3 regions of the Colwellia sp. Arc7-D genome follow, and region 2 is predicted to be linked to each of the others. Evidence: predicted binding sites of a transcription regulator. Region 2 holds the regulator's gene; each other region holds the start of a gene.
What was found. Region 2 encodes sigma-54, which starts transcription at its own class of promoters, with help from an activator protein. Its sites were predicted from a motif close to GTTGGCACGNNNNTNGNNT; they were not measured.

Region 1 (5,763 bases), 1.2 Mb from region 2:
AAACTTGTCTTGCTTAGGTAATTGAGTCAACCTTGGGCATGGCATAACTTCTCGTACTTTAAATACGTTAATACCAAAGTGTTGGCGTCCAATAAGTTTAAATAGCAGCAGCTCTAATCTGTTTTGTCCGACTAATTGAGTGCGCTGATTAACTGAGTCTAGTATGCCTGTCATAAGAAACCTCTTTGGTATGCCATTGCAAATATAACAAAGGCACGATTCTTGATTGTACAATCATTAAAACCACTAATGTCTGTGCATAACGTAAATACTTTGACGTTATGTATATTAATTTAAGTTGAGTTGATTTTAGTTAACTAAATTAAGCTTAGACGAGTATTTTTATTTCCCTAGCATTCAAATAAGAAATTATGAGCCAATTAAAGATAATATTAACAATAGCCCTTATATACATAGCCATAGTTAATTCGAGTTCAGCCATGACGTTTGATCGGGAGTATCTCTATAACTTCATCAAAAAACATGTCGAGAATAACGTGAGTTTACCTGCTCAAGGAAAGCTAAATGTCGAAGTATCTGAAATAGATCCTCGCATTTCATTACAATCTTGTGTGTCACCATTAACGGCAAATATACCTGAAAACCATAACGGTAGAAACGTAAATGTTAAAATTGTTTGTTCCGACGAAAATTCTTGGTATTTATATATACCGGTAAAAATTCAAACAATAGTGCCTGTTGTAGTGACACGAATGCGCGTCAGCAAAGGTACTTTACTCAGTCAAAGTAATATAGAACTTATATTTAAAGACTCAGGGCAAATTCGAGGGGCAGTGATGACAGATCCAAGCCTTGCCACTGGGGTGCGCACCAAAAGAAATTTATCTCAAGGTAGCGTTATAACAAATAAAAACACCTGCTTTGTTTGTAAAGATGAGCCTGTGAATATCATTGCTAAGTCAGATAGCTTTGAGATTAAGTCGTTTGGCGTTGCGTTAGACGACGGCAGCTTAGGTGAAATTATATCCGTGCGAAATAAGCAATCTGGACGAATTGTTCAAGGGCAAGTTAGCGCTATTAACCAAGTCGTAATTAATTTATAATAATTGCTTAAGTTTTCTGCTGTTTTGCCGATAAAAGGTTAGAAACCAATAACTGTTGTAAGTAGGATACAATAATGGCTATTAATATCAATAACTTGAGTAACACCAACCAAGTAAAGCAACAAGTTCAAACTAAACAGCAAGTTAGCGAAAATGCAAATACATCGCAACAAGCTAAATTAGCACCTCGCGATTCGGTGTCAATTACCCCACAAGCAAAACAGATGACTGAGTTGCAAAAAAAGGCAGCTGACTCACCAGTGCTAAACCAGAAAAAAATAGCTGAATTAAAAGATGCTATTGCATCTGGTGATTATAAAGTTAATCCTGAAAAACTAGCAGCGAGTATTGCTAACTTTGAATTTGATCTCAACTAACTCGTAAGAATTAAAGGAGTAATAAGTGTCTGAAAAAATAACACCGCAACAATTGATCTCTCAACAGTTATCTCAGTTGATGCAACTAGAAACGTTATTAAATACAGAGAAAGACGTCCTTCAGAAACAAAACCCTGATGCACTTATTAGTATTACCTCAGATAAAAACAACTTACTGATAGCGATTCAAGAAATTGACAATGCTATAGGACAAAGTTTTGAGTTCAAACAAGAAAAGTTAGCTGGTAATTTCGACACAGAGTTAGCCGATATTGAAGCGTGTTTAGTCCGCTGTAAAAAACAAAACCAAATTAATGGTTTAATCATTCATCAGTCTCAACTCTCAGTTGAACGAATGAAAACCTCTTTATTAGAAAATCATAATAAGTCATCAATGACTTATGATAGCAAAGGAAAAACCTCTGGTGGGCTGAGTAGCCTAGGGTTAAAAGCTTAAGCACTTTTATTTTGAATTTATACCTAAAAAAACCAGCGAAAGCTGGTTTTTTTAGGTATAAATTTCAGCCACTAATGCTAATAATAAGTGATATGCTTTATTTCTTGACGGTTAGACGATGCATTATAAATTTCATATACATCTTTAAAGTCTAAGCTTAACTCTGTTGTGTAACTGTCACCAACAGGGTAACTTTTTACAACTTTAGCGCCACGAATAATACCTTGTACCGAAGCCTTTAGTAGTTGGTTATCTACCACTAAATTAGACATAGTGGTTTTGCCATCAATACTTTGCCCATAAACTTGTTCTGCAAGCTCAGCATAGGCAGCAATTTTTGACGCTTTCATTGCCATTAACATACGTTGTGTTTTGTCTGTTGAGTTTTGCAAACTAATTGGCGCTTGGCCAATAGCCGTTAATACAGGAAATTGCTCTGGCTTTACATTTTGCCATTCAACATGTCTATCAAACACCGAAGAACATGCGCTCAAAACTATAGCACTTAAAAAAATTGCGATATTATTGCGTAAAGTATTCATATTCACCTTCGATATTATCATTCTCATCATTGGAGTATTACTTCTGTATTATTTCTGTATAGCAATTGCACGAGCATCATCAGCTAGCATTGCGCTGTCACGTATGATCATGCCATCTTTCATTTTAACATTATCATCATTTTTAAAGTCATCGCCTACAACCCAAGCCGGAATAAAAGACTGAGCAGTTGCAACAACAACACGTGATTGCATACCTATCATCCGAGCATTAACTAAAACCCCTGCTTCTTGTTGCATCATGGTTCCGGTCACTACATAGTCAATTATCTGACGTTCAGGTAATTCTTTCCAATCTCGGCTAAAAACATAGTCACCATCTTCAGTAACTCGAATATGCCCAGTAGTTTTAAAATCAATAACCACTAAGCCATGTCGCTGCATTTCATGAACAAAGCTTTCAGATAGTTGATTACCAAGCCAATTGGTTGATTCTAAATTTTTTAAATCCACAAATGACGCAATGGCAATTGGCGTTTTAGGATTTACAAATGTACTACTTTCCAACATTTGATATGCCAAACCTTTAACTACATCGTTTATTGCATGACGAGGTAACGCAAAGCTGTCAATTTCTTGTTTATCAACGTAATTAGAACCATAAAAATCATTGTTTTTGGTTTTTACAGAACACGCCATAAGTGTCGGTATTAGTAATGCTATAAGCCAATTTTTCATTGAGCTATCCTCAATTAATACAAATATCATAAAATTAATACAAATAACAAAGCATGATCCGCGCCAATATTTAAATTTAACTTGGCTTCATCAATATTAGATTAAAAACCAAACAGTATATGAATAAAAGATACCAGAGGAATTATTAATAACACTCTACTGATGCCTATTTGCTTACCTAATCGATTACCTAGTAGAACGCCTAAATAAAAGGCAAACCTCTCTGCTTATATTATAGAGTGATACCAAGTTGTGTATTCTCCAATGAATACCACCTAAAACTTTACCCTGTGTTTTAACACTGGGGGACATAAAAATACCACGTTTATCAACTCATATAATAGTGAACTAAATTAGCTAGGTAATAGCTTTACCAACATTGGTTTATATTTAAAGTATTAGTAGGCACAAAAAGTGCATATTTGAATAGAGAAATCGATCCACTATTAAAAGAGATATTTATGCGCTTAAGTTCAATTTGCCTTTGCTTTGCTTTATTCAGTAGTGCCAGTTTTGGACAATGGTATGAATCGCAAGGTGTGGCGAGCATAAAAAATGGTGATAATAAAGCAGCCAAAGCTCAAGCGATGCAAAATGCACTAAAAAAAGCGTTGTTGGTTGCAGGTGCTTCTGTATCAAGTGTACAACAAGTCGTTAACGGCTTACTCACCCAAGATCAAATAAGCATACGAGCCAGTGGCAGTGTTAATTCATTAGCCTTGATCAGTGAAACCTACAACGACGACTTTGTAACAGTTACTATTCGAGCTGATATTTTCCCACAAGAAAAAAAATGTTTTGCCGCTGATTATAAAAAATCGATGTTACTTACTCGTAGTAATATATTGCATCGAGAACAAGCCAATATTGGTAGTATTTATGCACTTGATAAAACATTAATTAAAAAGCTCGCCAGTAAAATACAGCAGCAAGGGATATATCTAGACACTAAGTTAGCGCTGCAAACCAAAACAGAATTTTCACGATACAATCAAAGCTTGCAAGCTCAAAGCTTAAAAAATTTAGCGATGTCGTTAGCTAATATGTCAGACAGCCAATATGTTTTATTTTCAGAAATTCAAGACCTATCTATGGCGGATGATGAAAACAATGATTGGCAATTCTGGCAAAAAAATATTTATCAACGCCAATTTAATATCGCACTCTATGTTCACGATGGCACCACAGGTGAAAGAATTCTAGATAAACATTATCAAAGTTCTGCGCCATGGGATTTTGATAAGCGTAAACATATTGATGTAACTAGCCAAAACTTTTGGCAGAGTGAATATGGCCAACAAATAAACCTGTCTTTAGATGACATGGTGCGAGATATCGACGAAAACATGATGTGTCAGCCAACCCAAGGTCGCATCGTGCAAGTTCAGGGTAATTCAATTACTTTTAACTTAGGCAAAAGACACGGGGTGCAAGTGGGTGATGAGTTCTCTTTACTGCATTTCAATAACTTTGTCAGTGATGATAAACGCACATACACCGGCTTTAATATTAGTCCTTATAAAGTGATTGTTACCTCAGTAAGCCAAGATAGTGCCCATGCAACAACGGCAGCACAACACGTATTAGACAATATACAAATAAATGACTTAGCCGTAAGATATTAAACAATAAGTTAAGAGTTCATTGAAAGGATGAATTCAACTGCTATTAATTAAGCCTCTGTTAGTGTTAATTTTATTTGATTTTTTTGAATACAAATTAATAAAATAGTTGTAGCATACTTGGGCTTTAAATAGCATTTCACTGCTCTGGGCTAGTTAATAATGCGTGGTGATAATCAAACTACTTGCGCTTTGTCCTCATAGTTTAACTGGATAAAACTGTGGCCTCCTAAGCCGCTGCTCCAGGTTCGAGTCCTGGTGGGGACGCCAGTAATTGCTTTTAGTAAGCCTCAATAGATCATTTTAAAACGGTTAATATCGTATTACGGCATCGTTTACCGTCGTTCCTTGACGTCCTGTCACCACGACATACCGTACATCCTGTTCCGTCGTTCCTTGACGTCCTGTCACCACGACATACCGTACATCCTGTTCCGTCGTTCCTTGACGTCCTGTCACCACGACATACCGTACATCCTGTTCCGTCGTTCCTTGACGTCCTGTCACCACGACATACCGTACATCCTGTACATAAAAAAGCCCCGCTATTGCGAGGCTAGTAGTTATGATGAGCTAATTGATAAGCTCTTAATTATTTTGTTCTATTGTAACTTCCTTGTCGTCTAATGCTGAGCCTGTGCTCAACACTGCTGATACTGCTAATATTAATACCGCTAATATTACCGTAGTCAGCTTAATTCCGCGTGACGACGACCTGTTCATTCTTTAATCCTGTATTATGTTGTATCTTTTTCTAATTTTTATTAATACGACGCATTAACATTAAAGCAACTTGTATAGATATTCAACCAAAAGCTCATTAAATGAACGATTTTAATTTTTTCTTATATCTTATATAAATGCTAAAGTTTATATCTATCTACTAACTTCCCTTTCAGTTTGCTCAATCAAATTAACAAGCGATCAAAATCTTATTTCATTCATTAAATCAGGTCATTTCACATTTAAAAGACGATAAATATAACTTAGTTAAAAATAATGCCA
Region 2 (5,763 bases):
GAAAAACTTGAGCATTTATTAGAAGAATTTAACATTGGTCATATCAAAGACAACCTCGGCATGAGCCTTTCTGGTGGTGAACGTCGACGAGTTGAAATAGCGCGAGCTTTAGCTGCAGATCCTAAATTTATTCTCCTTGATGAACCTTTTGCTGGTGTTGATCCAATTTCGGTAGGTGATATAAAAAAAATTATCCTACACTTAAAAGAACGTGGCATAGGTATCTTAATTACCGACCATAATGTACGTGAAACCCTCGATGTCTGTGAGCATGCCTATATTGTTAGTCACGGCGAGCTTATTGCCGAAGGTAACTCTACTGAAATACTTGCAAATCAACACGTAAGAGATGTATACCTTGGTGAACAATTCACGCTATAGTGAATAACAGACTTACTCGGTAACATACTAATGTACTTGAACAGGGAAAAGAAAACGTAAATGCGTCCTACTCTGCAACTCCGTATCGGACAACAATTAACGATGACCCCGCAATTGCAGCAGGCTATCAAGCTGTTGCAATTATCGACCTTGGATTTACAACAAGAAATTCAAGAAGCTCTTGAAAGTAACCCTTTACTTGAAGTTGATGAATCTCCCGACAACAATTCAGAAAACACCCCTGACAATTTAGAAGAAGCATACTCCGCTGGTATTGGCGATAGCGTAGAAATATCCTCAGATGGCAGCGAAGATTCTGTACCGACTATTGATGAAATAAGCTCATCAGAAGGCCTAGCAAAAACTGACATACCCGAAGAATTAAATAGTGATACAACCTGGGATGACAACTTTAGTGCCAGTGCGAGCAGTGGCGGTGTTGGTCATGCATCAGAAGATTATACCTATCAGGGTGAAACAAAAGACTCCTTACAAGACCATCTTATTTGGCAAATGGAACTAACACCATTTAGCGATACCGATAGAACAATTGCTATCGCTATTATTGAAGCTATAGATGATGCCGGCTACCTAACAGTTTCTGCAGACGAGATATTAGAAAGCGTAGGCATTGATGGTGTTGAACTTGATGAAATTGAAGTAGTGCTTAAACGGATTAACGTTTTTGATCCGGTGGGCGTAGCGGCTCGTTCAATTCCAGAGTGTTTACTTATTCAGCTCAACCAATTTTCAAAAGATACGCCTTGGCTCGCTGAAAGTAAGTTAGCGGTAACCGAGCATATCGAATTATTGGGTAATCGCGATTATCGCCAATTGATGCGAAAGTTACGCATTAAAGAAGACCAATTACGTGAAGTTATTCGCTTAATACAATCATTAGACCCTCGCCCGGGCGATAGTGTTATCAAGAGTGAAGAACAGTATGTTATTCCTGACGTGTCGGTTGAAAAGAAAAATGGTCGCTGGACTGTAGAGCTAAACCCAGACACAGCACCTAAGTTATCGGTAAATCAACAATATGCTGCCATGTCTCGCTCGATGAAATCATCAGCAGACAGTCAATTTATTCGCTCGAACTTGCAAGAAGCTAAATGGTTTATCAAAAGCCTTGAAAGCAGGAACGATACCTTGTTAAAAGTGTCCAATTGTATTGTACAGCGCCAGCAGGGTTTCTTTGAACATGGCCCTGAAGCTATGCGACCTATGGTTTTAAATGATATTGCCGAAGCGGTAGATATGCACGAATCGACTATTTCTCGTGTTACTACACAAAAGTATATGCATACACCCAGAGGCATTTTTGAGCTTAAATACTTCTTCTCTAGCCATGTAAGTACTGAAAATGGTGGTGAATGCTCATCAACCGCTATTCGTGAGTTAATTAAAAAACTTGTTGCCGCCGAAATACCCGCAAAGCCATTAAGCGACAGTAAAATCGCCGATATCTTGGCCGAACAAGGCATTAAAGTAGCAAGACGCACTATTGCCAAGTATCGAGAGTCACTCTCTATACCGCCGTCAAATCAACGTAAAAGCCTATTGTAGGCAACCTTAATCACCAAAAAAGAGGAATGAAGCTTATGCAAATTAATCTTACTGGACACCATGTCGATGTTACCGACTCATTACGTGATTATGTTAATGCTAAATTTGAAAAAATAGAGCGCCACTTTGAACACATTAATAATGTACATGTGGTACTAACGGTTGAAAAATTGAACCAGATCGCTGAATCTACTGTGCATTTAACGGGCTCGGAGGTTCACGCTAAGGCTGAACATAACGATATGTATGCATCAATTGATGCATTAATTGATAAATTAGATCGCCAAATTTTGAAATACAAAGGCAAAATCAACAAGCATTAGCGCCAAGTCGCTTTAGGTTTTATAAGTTTATGAAGTTGCAAGATATCCTAACCCCGGAATGCACTATTTGTGCAGCACCGGGTTCCAGTAAAAAACGTATTCTAGAATACTTAAGTAGTCTGGCCGCTGAAAAATTGGTTGAACACGATACTTTTCAGCTACTAGAAAGCCTAGTTAAGCGCGAAAGAATGGGTTCTACCGGCATAGGAAATGGCATAGCGATACCGCATGGACGTTTAGATAATTCTACCCAACCCATTGCGGTGGTTATTACCACAGAAGAGCCGATAGATTTTGATGCGATAGATAATCGTCCTGTGGACATTTTTATTGCTTTATTTGTGCCCGAAAATGAATGCCAAAATCACCTGTGTACATTACAAAGTATCGCAAAAATTTTTCGTGAAAAACAATTTTGCAAACAAGTGCGTAAATGCCAAAGTAACCAAGAGCTGTTTCAGCTAATCCAACAGGCGAGTTAAGTCCCCATGAAGTTAATTATAGTCAGTGGTCGTTCAGGATCAGGTAAAAGTGTTGCATTACGCGTATTAGAAGATCTGGGCTACTATTGTGTAGATAATATACCGGTTAATTTGTTACCCGCTTTAATTCATACCGTCATTAATGATTATGAAAATGTTGCCGTCAGCCTAGATGTTCGAAACCTACCTGCTGACCCTAACGATGTACCCGAAATTATAGAATACTTACCTAATGCCGTAGAGCTAAGTTTACTTTATTTAGATGCCGACGATAGTGACCTAATCCGTCGTTTCAGCGAGACACGACGCTTACATCCGCTAATTAGACAAAATATAGCCTTAGACCAAGCCATAGCCTTAGAAAAAAAGCTTCTTGAACCTATCGCAAGTCGTGCACATTTATATATTAACACTAGCCAGCTATCACCACATCAGCTAGCCGACTTAGTTAGAGAGCGTATACTAGGTAAAAAATCGGGTTCTATGGTGGTTGTTTTTGAATCTTTTGGCTTTAAACATGGCGTACCACAAGATGCAGACTATGTATTTGATGCGCGATTTTTACCTAACCCATTTTGGGATAAAGAACTTAAGGGCTTCACCGGATTAGATAAACCTGTGCAAGATTTCCTTGCTAGCCAACCTATTGTGACAAAGTTTATTTGGCAAATAAATAGCTTCATGATGACCTGGTTACCGCATCTAGAACGAAATAATCGCAGTTATATTACTATAGCGGTTGGTTGTACCGGCGGTATGCATCGCTCTGTATATATCACCGAATTACTCGCAAATAATATGCGTAAAGAACGTAAAGACGTGCAGTCTCGTCATCGCGATTTACCTGTTGCCACAACGTAACTTGCTATGAGCACACAAGCCAGCCGTTATGTTCTCATCATCAACAAGCTTGGGCTTCATGCCCGAGCGGCTTCTAAACTCGCACAATTAAGTCAAAAGTTTACCGCAAAAGTCACCATTGAATTAGACGAAAATCATGCCGACGCCAACAGTATTATGGGCATAATGCTGCTTGCAGGTGCACAAGGTAAAACCGTTAAGGTAATTGCTACGGGTGAAGACGCTGAATTAGCACTCGAAGAAATTTGCCAACTTTTCAGCAACAAATTTGATGAAGCCGAGTAGCAAAACTCATATTTATTGTCGGCACCGTTAAGTCAATAAAAAAGCTGCGAAATATCGAAAATTACGGTAAACTCAACGCGTTAAATATTAACATTCGATACCATATAAAATAATGAATTAGCTAACTTATCGTTAAAGTTGGGAATTTAGCACAATCGAATTACCTCAAGCATATTCATTCTCGGCTTTGCCTGTAAAGTCGAAATGCATTACATATTCATTTAGTCGAATTTTCACTCATTTGGTATAATTTAATAGAAAGTTAATAATTGTCATTTATCATCGGGCTGTTTAACTTTTTTGGTTAATTTTTTTGGTTCAAGTTTACGAGACTAAAGTAACCTTAATTAACCTCAAAATAATGTAGTTTTCAATTATATATGGCGTACTCACACGTTAATTTGATTGTAATGCATAATATTCAGGTGCTAAATACCATATTAAACACCTGACAGTAAGTTCAACATCCTTAACAGTTTTCGTTTTGTAGCGGCAAAAGGTAAAAGTATGCCGGAAGTTTCCGAACAAGAATATAGTCACCAACGCCTCCAGCAGGTTAACGATGCCCTCGATAGCGGTATGTTTGTCTATGTCCGCAAGTTATTGCAAGACATGCCAGCTTACGACCTTGCCTTACTTTTAGAGTCATCTCCGACCAAAAGCCGTATGGCTCTTTGGCAGTTAATTGATGCCGATCATCATGGTGATGTTCTTGAAGAGCTAAACGAAGAAGTTCGAAAAGGTATTCTAAAAAACATAAATCCAGAAAAACTAGCTGCTGTTGCAGAAGGGATGGATGTTGATGATTTAGCCGAAGTTTTTCGAACATTACCTGACAGTGTTTACCAAGAAGTGCTTAACGCGATGGACTGGCAAGATCGCAGTCGTGTAGAAGCAGCACTTTCATTCGAGGAAGACACAGCCGGCGGTATTATGAATACCGATACTATATCCATTCGTCCTGATGTGACAGTGGATGTGGTGTTACGTTACTTACGCTTACGGGGTGAGTTACCCGAAGCGACTGACTCTTTCTATGTTGTTGACCGTGAAGATCATTTCATCGGCGCTGTTTCATTATCATCCATAGTAACAGCGAAAGCAGAAACCATTATTTCTAGCCTCATAGATAAAGATATTCAGGCAATTACTGCTGATATGAATGAAAAAGATGTCGCGAAACTCTTTGAGCGTTACGATTGGTTTTCTGCTCCAGTTATCGACCAAGAAGGTCGACTACTCGGTCGTATTACCGTTGATGATGTTGTTGATATTATTCGTGAAGAAGCCGAACATTCCATGATGAGTATGGCGGGTCTAGATGACGAAGCTGATACTTTCGCCCCGGTACTAAAAAGTACGCAACGTCGCTCTATTTGGTTAGGCGTAAATTTAATTACTGCGCTTATGGCTGTTGCCGTTTCGAGTATGTTTGAAGGTATTTTAAACCAATTAGCCATTTTAGCTGTGCTTAACTCGCTTGTGCCTAGTATGGGGGGTGTTGCGGGTAATCAAACGTTAACACTTGTTATTCGTGGTATGGCGTTAGGGCATGTTGGTGAAAGTAACTCACGCATTTTATTATACAAAGAACTAGCCATCGGTTTTTTTAATGGTTTAATTTGGGCGGTGTTAATTGCCTCTGTGGTCGCTATATGGCAACAAAACCTCATGTTAGGTGCCATTATCGCTTTTGCGATGTTAATGAATATGACCGCAGCCGGTATTGCTGGTGTTACTGTGCCATTAATGCTGAAAAAGATGAATATTGATCCCGCATTAGCCGGTAGTGTTATTTTAACTACAGTTACCGACGTTGTTGGTATCTTTGCCTTTTTAGGCACAGCAACATTAATGTTAGGGTA
Region 3 (5,763 bases), 950 kb from region 2:
TGCTGTTGATTCATTAATTCATGATATACCTTCCGATTTACGCATTGTTTGTGTCGATTTAGTGGAAGGAGCGATACCGTTACCTGAGTTTGAACACCCAGAAAAGGCACTCTACATTTTTGGCCCTGAAGATGGCACCATAGCTCAGGAGGTTATTAACGTTGCTGACGCTGTAGTGTATGTGCCAACAATAGGCTGTATGAACTTAGCCGCGAGCGTTAATGTTTTACTTTATGACCGTTTAGCAAAGTCGAAGCATTTAGTGGCTAATGACGATCTAATTAAACGCAGTCGAGACACTAATAATACGGTTTTCGTGAAAACCTAGTAAGTTGTAGCTAGAAGATTTAATCATCTATTTAAAATATTATTTATCAGTATTTGATACTTTTATTCTAAACAGGTTGACTATTGCTAGAAACTAGATACAATACGTCCAGCTAGAAAGTAAGACCTATATTTATGTACAAAGTTTCGCAGTTATATTAGTAAGTAGCTCGTCCTGTTTAATAAGTAATAGCAACACTCTCTGCAACATCGCCTTATTTTTGAGGCATCAATTACGAATAAATAGGATAATAAAATGTCTAATACAACTACTGGTACAGTAAAATGGTTTAACGAGTCTAAAGGCTTTGGTTTCATCGAGCAAGAGTCTGGTCCAGACGTTTTCGCACATTTCTCTGCAATCTCTGGCGACGGTTTTAAAACTCTTGCTGAAGGCCAAAAAGTACAGTTTACTGTTACTCAAGGTCAAAAAGGTCCTCAAGCTGAGAACATCGTAGCACTTTAATTAATATTTCTTAGCTGGTTATACTAGCTAAAATATTAACAGTGTTAAAAAGAGGGGAGACATTAGTCTGCCCTTTTTTGTGTCTGTAAATAAATAAAACTATGTCAGTGCTTGAGCAATACCAGCAACTAATAAAACACAAAAAGCTTACACCCGATACCGAGCAGTATAAAGCAGCCGTTGCTTTAGATAACCTTTCAAAAAAATTAACACACCCACCAAAAAAAATATCAGTAATTACCACAGTAAAAAATTTATTTACCAAGTGTGAACCTATTCAAGGCATCTACTTTCATGGTCGTGTAGGTCGCGGAAAAACCATGTTAATGGATTTATTTTATCAGCAACTTAGCATAACTCGTAAAAGGCGTATTCATTTCCATCATTTTATGGAAAGTGTTCATCAGCTTTTAAGCGAACATAGTGGTAAAGATAATCCATTGGCAGTTATTGCAAATATTTGGACTACTGAGGTTGATGTACTCTGCTTTGATGAATTTTTTGTCAATGATATTGGTGATGCTATGTTATTAGCGGGTTTACTTAGTGCCATGTTATCAAACGGTATTACTTTAGTGGTAACGTCAAACTGTCCACCAGAGCAGCTCTATAAAAATGGCTTACAACGTGAACGTTTTTTGCCGACAATTGATATTATTAATCACTACTGTCAGGTTATATCAATCGACGGACCTGATGATCATCGATTATTAAAAACAGATATCAATAACTTTATATATCGAGATTTTAATATAGGGGGTGACACTGAAAGTCACTTTTTAACAAATCATTTTAAAGCGTTAGTCGTAGGTAACGTTCGTTATAATGATAATATTTTTATTAATAATAGGGCTATAGCCTTTAGGGCGAGCAGTGATAATACTATTTGGTTTGATTTCATGGCGCTGTGTTCAAGCCCTCGAAGCCAAAGAGACTATATCAAGCTAGCAGATCGTTTTACCAATGTACTTATCAGTAATGTGCCACAATTTAGTGGCGAATTAATCCCTGCTGTATTTTCTGGTGTTGAAGATGGTTATCAACGAAGTGGTGTAGTAATGGGGCAATTAAGAGGCTTGGATGATGAGGCTCGTCGTTTTATCGCGCTTGTCGATGAATTTTATGACCGAGGTGTTCGCTTAATTGTTACTGCAGATGTTGATATTGCTGAACTTTATCAAGGTACACAACTTAATTTTGAATTCGCCCGCTGTCGCTCACGCCTTTTTGAAATGCAACGATTAAGTTATATAAATACCACCTCTTACTCCTAAAATGTTAGTTGTTAAATTAACCATAAAGTTAATAATCTCGCCAAGTTATCGTTTAATCTATTTATCTTTAAATTAATATGTTTTTCTTACTTGTTGATATTAAAGGTATTTTAATCTTGGCATCAGACTTGTAAATAAACTGGTTAACTGGCGGTTTTTATTTCATTCAAGCCGCTATTGAAACGTTTAATTATAAAGGAAGATTAAGATGAAAACATTGATTGCAACAGCACTAATGATGGCAAGTACTTTAACTTATGCGCACGATAATTCTTTTTCGAGTGAAGCATGTAATGTTGACTTAAATGGTGGCATTAATATCAGTGATACAGAAATCGTATTTTCTAAAAATAAATCGTCACTTTATACCATTGCAAACAATGATACATTGCTGATCAAAGGTAAGGAAGTTACGTTAACATCTCATCAAAAATCATTGCTACGTGACTATTCAAGCCATATTCGTGATGTTGTACCTGAAGTCAAAAGCATCGCCTTAGACGCTATAGATTTAGCCATTGACGGCGTTAATCTCGCTTTTAACGAATTATTAGGCGAAGGCAATAACGTCAGTTCTGATCTCACTACACAATTAATCAGTATTCGTGGCGAAGTTAACGCTGAATTTAATAACCAAAATAGTTTCTATATTGATGAAGAGGGCTTTTCAGGGAAAGATTTTTTTGGTGATGATTTTGAGCAAAGAATTGAATCTGCGGTAGAAAGTACGATCAAAAACTCTTTAGGGACTTTAATGATTGCAGTGGGCCAAGAAATACTGTTTTCAGGTGGAGATATGGACGCCTTTGAAACTAAAATGGATAATTTTGGTGAACTCATTGGCAACGAAATGGAAACTCGAAGTGAGAGCATAGAAAAACGAGGTGAAGCGCTATGTCAGTCGATCATTGTGATTGATGAAATGGAAGAGCAATTAAGAAATAGTATTAATGAAATTGCTGATTATGATTTTATTACCGCGAGTATAAAAACAAGCCATAATGAGATCTAAACTATTGTTTATCATTACTTAACCATTTTTAGTTTTACATTGTGTTAAAGATAGATACCGCATAAATATTAGATGGATACAAAACAGTTAAAGCGTAACCGGGTTTAGGTTACGCTTTTTTATTGCCAATAAAGTAGGTGCACGTTAAAGTAGCGCCCTCAATAGCCCTGATATATATTTTATGCACGCTGTACAGCAACTCCACCAATATCGTAAAAGCTTAAGCACAACTACCTATAAGTCGAGAGGTCAGCGCGTTATTCGCTGTGAACTGTGCCGTTTAGCAAAGCCTTTTTGTATTTGCGCTTTAGCACCAAAGGTTAGCTCACAAGCCGGATTTTTGATGTTGATGTACGATACTGAAGTATTAAAACCGAGTAATACCGGAAAGTTAATCGCAGATTTGATACCAGACAGCTTTGCCTTTCTTTGGTCAAGAACCCAAGTAAACCCCGATATTATTAGTTTATTAAATGATCCTATGTGGCAACCTATGGTCGTTTTTCCAAAAGCTTATGCGGGTGAAGAACGTGAAATTTTCGATAATGAAATTACAGTCACATCAGGAAAACGACCGTTATTTATTATGCTGGATGGTAGTTGGCGAGAAGCTAAAAAAATGTTTCGCCGCAGTCCTTATTTACAAAACTTGCCTGTAGTGTCATTTACTCCAAAAACGCCGGAGGACTCGACAGAGCTTAGCTCACGTTATCAAATTCGTTTGGCGGCTAATAATACAGAATTAGCGACAGCTGAAGTCGCTGCACAGGTTTTATCTCTAGCAGGAGAGCAAACTAATGCTGATTTACTCGATCTTTGGTTTGATGTTTTTAGTTATCAATATCAACGCGGTGTTTGCCAAATAAATAAAGCTAATCCAAATGCTGTGGCAGATTACACAGCGTTTGCCAAACTTAATGGCATCACTTTGGCTAAAGATATAACGAACTAAAGCAGTTTATTCTAAAAGCTTAATTTTAAATGCATGAAAACACTGCAGCTAAAGCAAAACTATTTTATAATAATGCACATTATTGAAACGAGGTTAATTTATGAAAATATGTGGTGTTGAATTAAAAGGTAACGATGCAATTATTTGTATCATGTCGCGGGAAAGTGGGTTGTACGACATACCAAAAACGCGCGTACAAAAAATTAGTCTTGTTGATGCTGGTGATGCAGAGCAAGTACAATACTTTCAGTTTGCTTTTGCCAAACTGATGGAAGATTATAAAGTTGATAAAGTGGTTATTAGAGGCCGAGCTTTAAAAGGCAAGTTTTCGGGTGGTCCAGTTGGCTTTAAATTAGAAGCAGCCATTCAATTGATAAAAGATTTACCTGTAGAAATATTGGCGGGTACTTTTATCAAAAAAGCATTAACACGCAGCCAAGTAGATATCGACTTTCGTGATACAGGTTTAAAGCAATATCAAGAAAGTGCGTTTGAAACAGTATTTGCTTTTTTTGAAGGCAGTATGTATTTACAATAAATACAAATGTTATAAACAGTTAATAAAAAGGGTCGCTATTTAGCGACCCTTTTTTCGTTTAGTTAACAGTTAAATTTTATCTTATTTACTTGTTAAACCTCGACGTTCTAGTAAAGGCTCTACTTTTGGATCTTGGCCTCTGAATCGACGATACATAATAGTTGGATCGTCAGTTCCACCACTTTCCAATACATGTTTACGGTATAACTCAGCAGTTTTTTGATCGAATATGCCATTTTCTTTAAAGGCTAACCAAGTATCAGCATCATAGATGTTTGACCAAATATAACCGTAATATCCAGCTGAATAACCACCAGAAAATATGTGAGAGTAATAACCTGTTTTATATCTAGGCGCGATTTGTTCAATCAGGCCAATTTCTTTTAATACCTTTTGCTCAAAAGCATTAGCATCTTGTAGCTCAGCTGTTTCTAATGAGTGCCAGCTCATATCAAGTAATGCAGCTGATAAGTACTCAGTGGTGCCAAAACCTTGATTGAACTTGCCAGAAGCTTGAATTTTTTCAACCAATGCTTGAGGAATAACTTCACCTGTTTGATAGTGTTTAGCAAAGTTTGCTAATACTTCAGGCTCAGTCATCCAGTTTTCCATGACTTGAGAAGGGTATTCAACATAGTCTCTAGGCAATGCAGTACCGGTTTGTGAGCGATAATAGCCATCTGATAATAAACCTTGAATCGCATGACCAAATTCATGGAATAAGGTTGATGCTTGATCAAAGGTTAGTAACGTAGGTTTGTCGCCAACAGGACGAGGATAGTTTAAGACATTATAAATAATAGGCGTAACATCTTCACCGTTCATACGATATTGCTTACGGAAGCTGCTCATCCAGGCACCGCCACGTTTGCTTTCACGAACGTAGTGATCTGTCATAAATACACCAATGTAACTTTCGTCACGATCGTACACTTCAAATGTACGAACTTCTGGATGATATTTAGGTAAGTCGTCGCGCTCTTTAAAAGTAACACCCCAAAGTTTTTCTGCGGTAAAGAAAACACCTTGTAGAGTCGCTTCTAGTGAAAAATAAGGTTTGGTTTCTGACGCGTCAATATCAAAGCGTTCTTTACGAATTTTTTCAGAGTAATACCACCAATCCCATGCAGCTACTTTGAAGTTGCCACCTTGTGCATCAATCATTTTTTGAATATCAGCCGTTTCTTCTTTTGC

Region 1: DBO93_RS03350 (FlgO family outer membrane protein) is a predicted target of sigma-54. The motif match lies at 3,186-3,204, and genes of this name have one in related genera.
Region 3: DBO93_RS12785 (DUF2884 family protein) is a predicted target of sigma-54. The motif match lies at 2,183-2,201, and genes of this name have one in related genera.

What each region holds. Positions count from the first base shown of each region.
Region 1 is NZ_CP028924.1:777,438-783,200, reverse strand. Features, by position in the region: gene DBO93_RS03375 (chemotaxis protein) at 1-174, opposite strand, end outside; gene flgA (flagellar basal body P-ring formation chaperone FlgA) at 441-1,064, shown strand; gene flgM (flagellar biosynthesis anti-sigma factor FlgM) at 1,139-1,441, shown strand; gene flgN (flagellar export chaperone FlgN) at 1,467-1,898, shown strand; gene DBO93_RS03355 (LPP20 family lipoprotein) at 1,976-2,440, opposite strand; gene DBO93_RS03350 (FlgO family outer membrane protein) at 2,489-3,136, opposite strand; gene DBO93_RS03345 (flagella assembly protein FlgT) at 3,559-4,761, shown strand; tRNA gene DBO93_RS03340 (tRNA-Arg) at 4,953-5,028, shown strand; gene DBO93_RS19085 (hypothetical protein) at 5,347-5,481, opposite strand.
Region 2 is NZ_CP028924.1:3,892,509-3,898,271, forward strand. Features, by position in the region: gene lptB (LPS export ABC transporter ATP-binding protein) at 1-381, shown strand, start outside; gene DBO93_RS16875 (RNA polymerase factor sigma-54) at 442-1,947, shown strand; gene hpf (ribosome hibernation promoting factor) at 1,983-2,270, shown strand; gene ptsN (PTS IIA-like nitrogen regulatory protein PtsN) at 2,300-2,752, shown strand; gene rapZ (RNase adapter RapZ) at 2,759-3,613, shown strand; gene DBO93_RS16895 (HPr family phosphocarrier protein) at 3,620-3,898, shown strand; gene mgtE (magnesium transporter) at 4,406-5,763, shown strand, end outside.
Region 3 is NZ_CP028924.1:2,946,514-2,952,276, reverse strand. Features, by position in the region: gene DBO93_RS12800 (RNA methyltransferase) at 1-328, shown strand, start outside; gene DBO93_RS12795 (cold-shock protein) at 584-793, shown strand; gene zapE (cell division protein ZapE) at 895-2,067, shown strand; gene DBO93_RS12785 (DUF2884 family protein) at 2,276-3,079, shown strand; gene DBO93_RS12780 (tRNA-uridine aminocarboxypropyltransferase) at 3,261-4,031, shown strand; gene DBO93_RS12775 (DUF3010 family protein) at 4,132-4,569, shown strand; gene DBO93_RS12770 (M3 family metallopeptidase) at 4,651-5,763, opposite strand, start outside.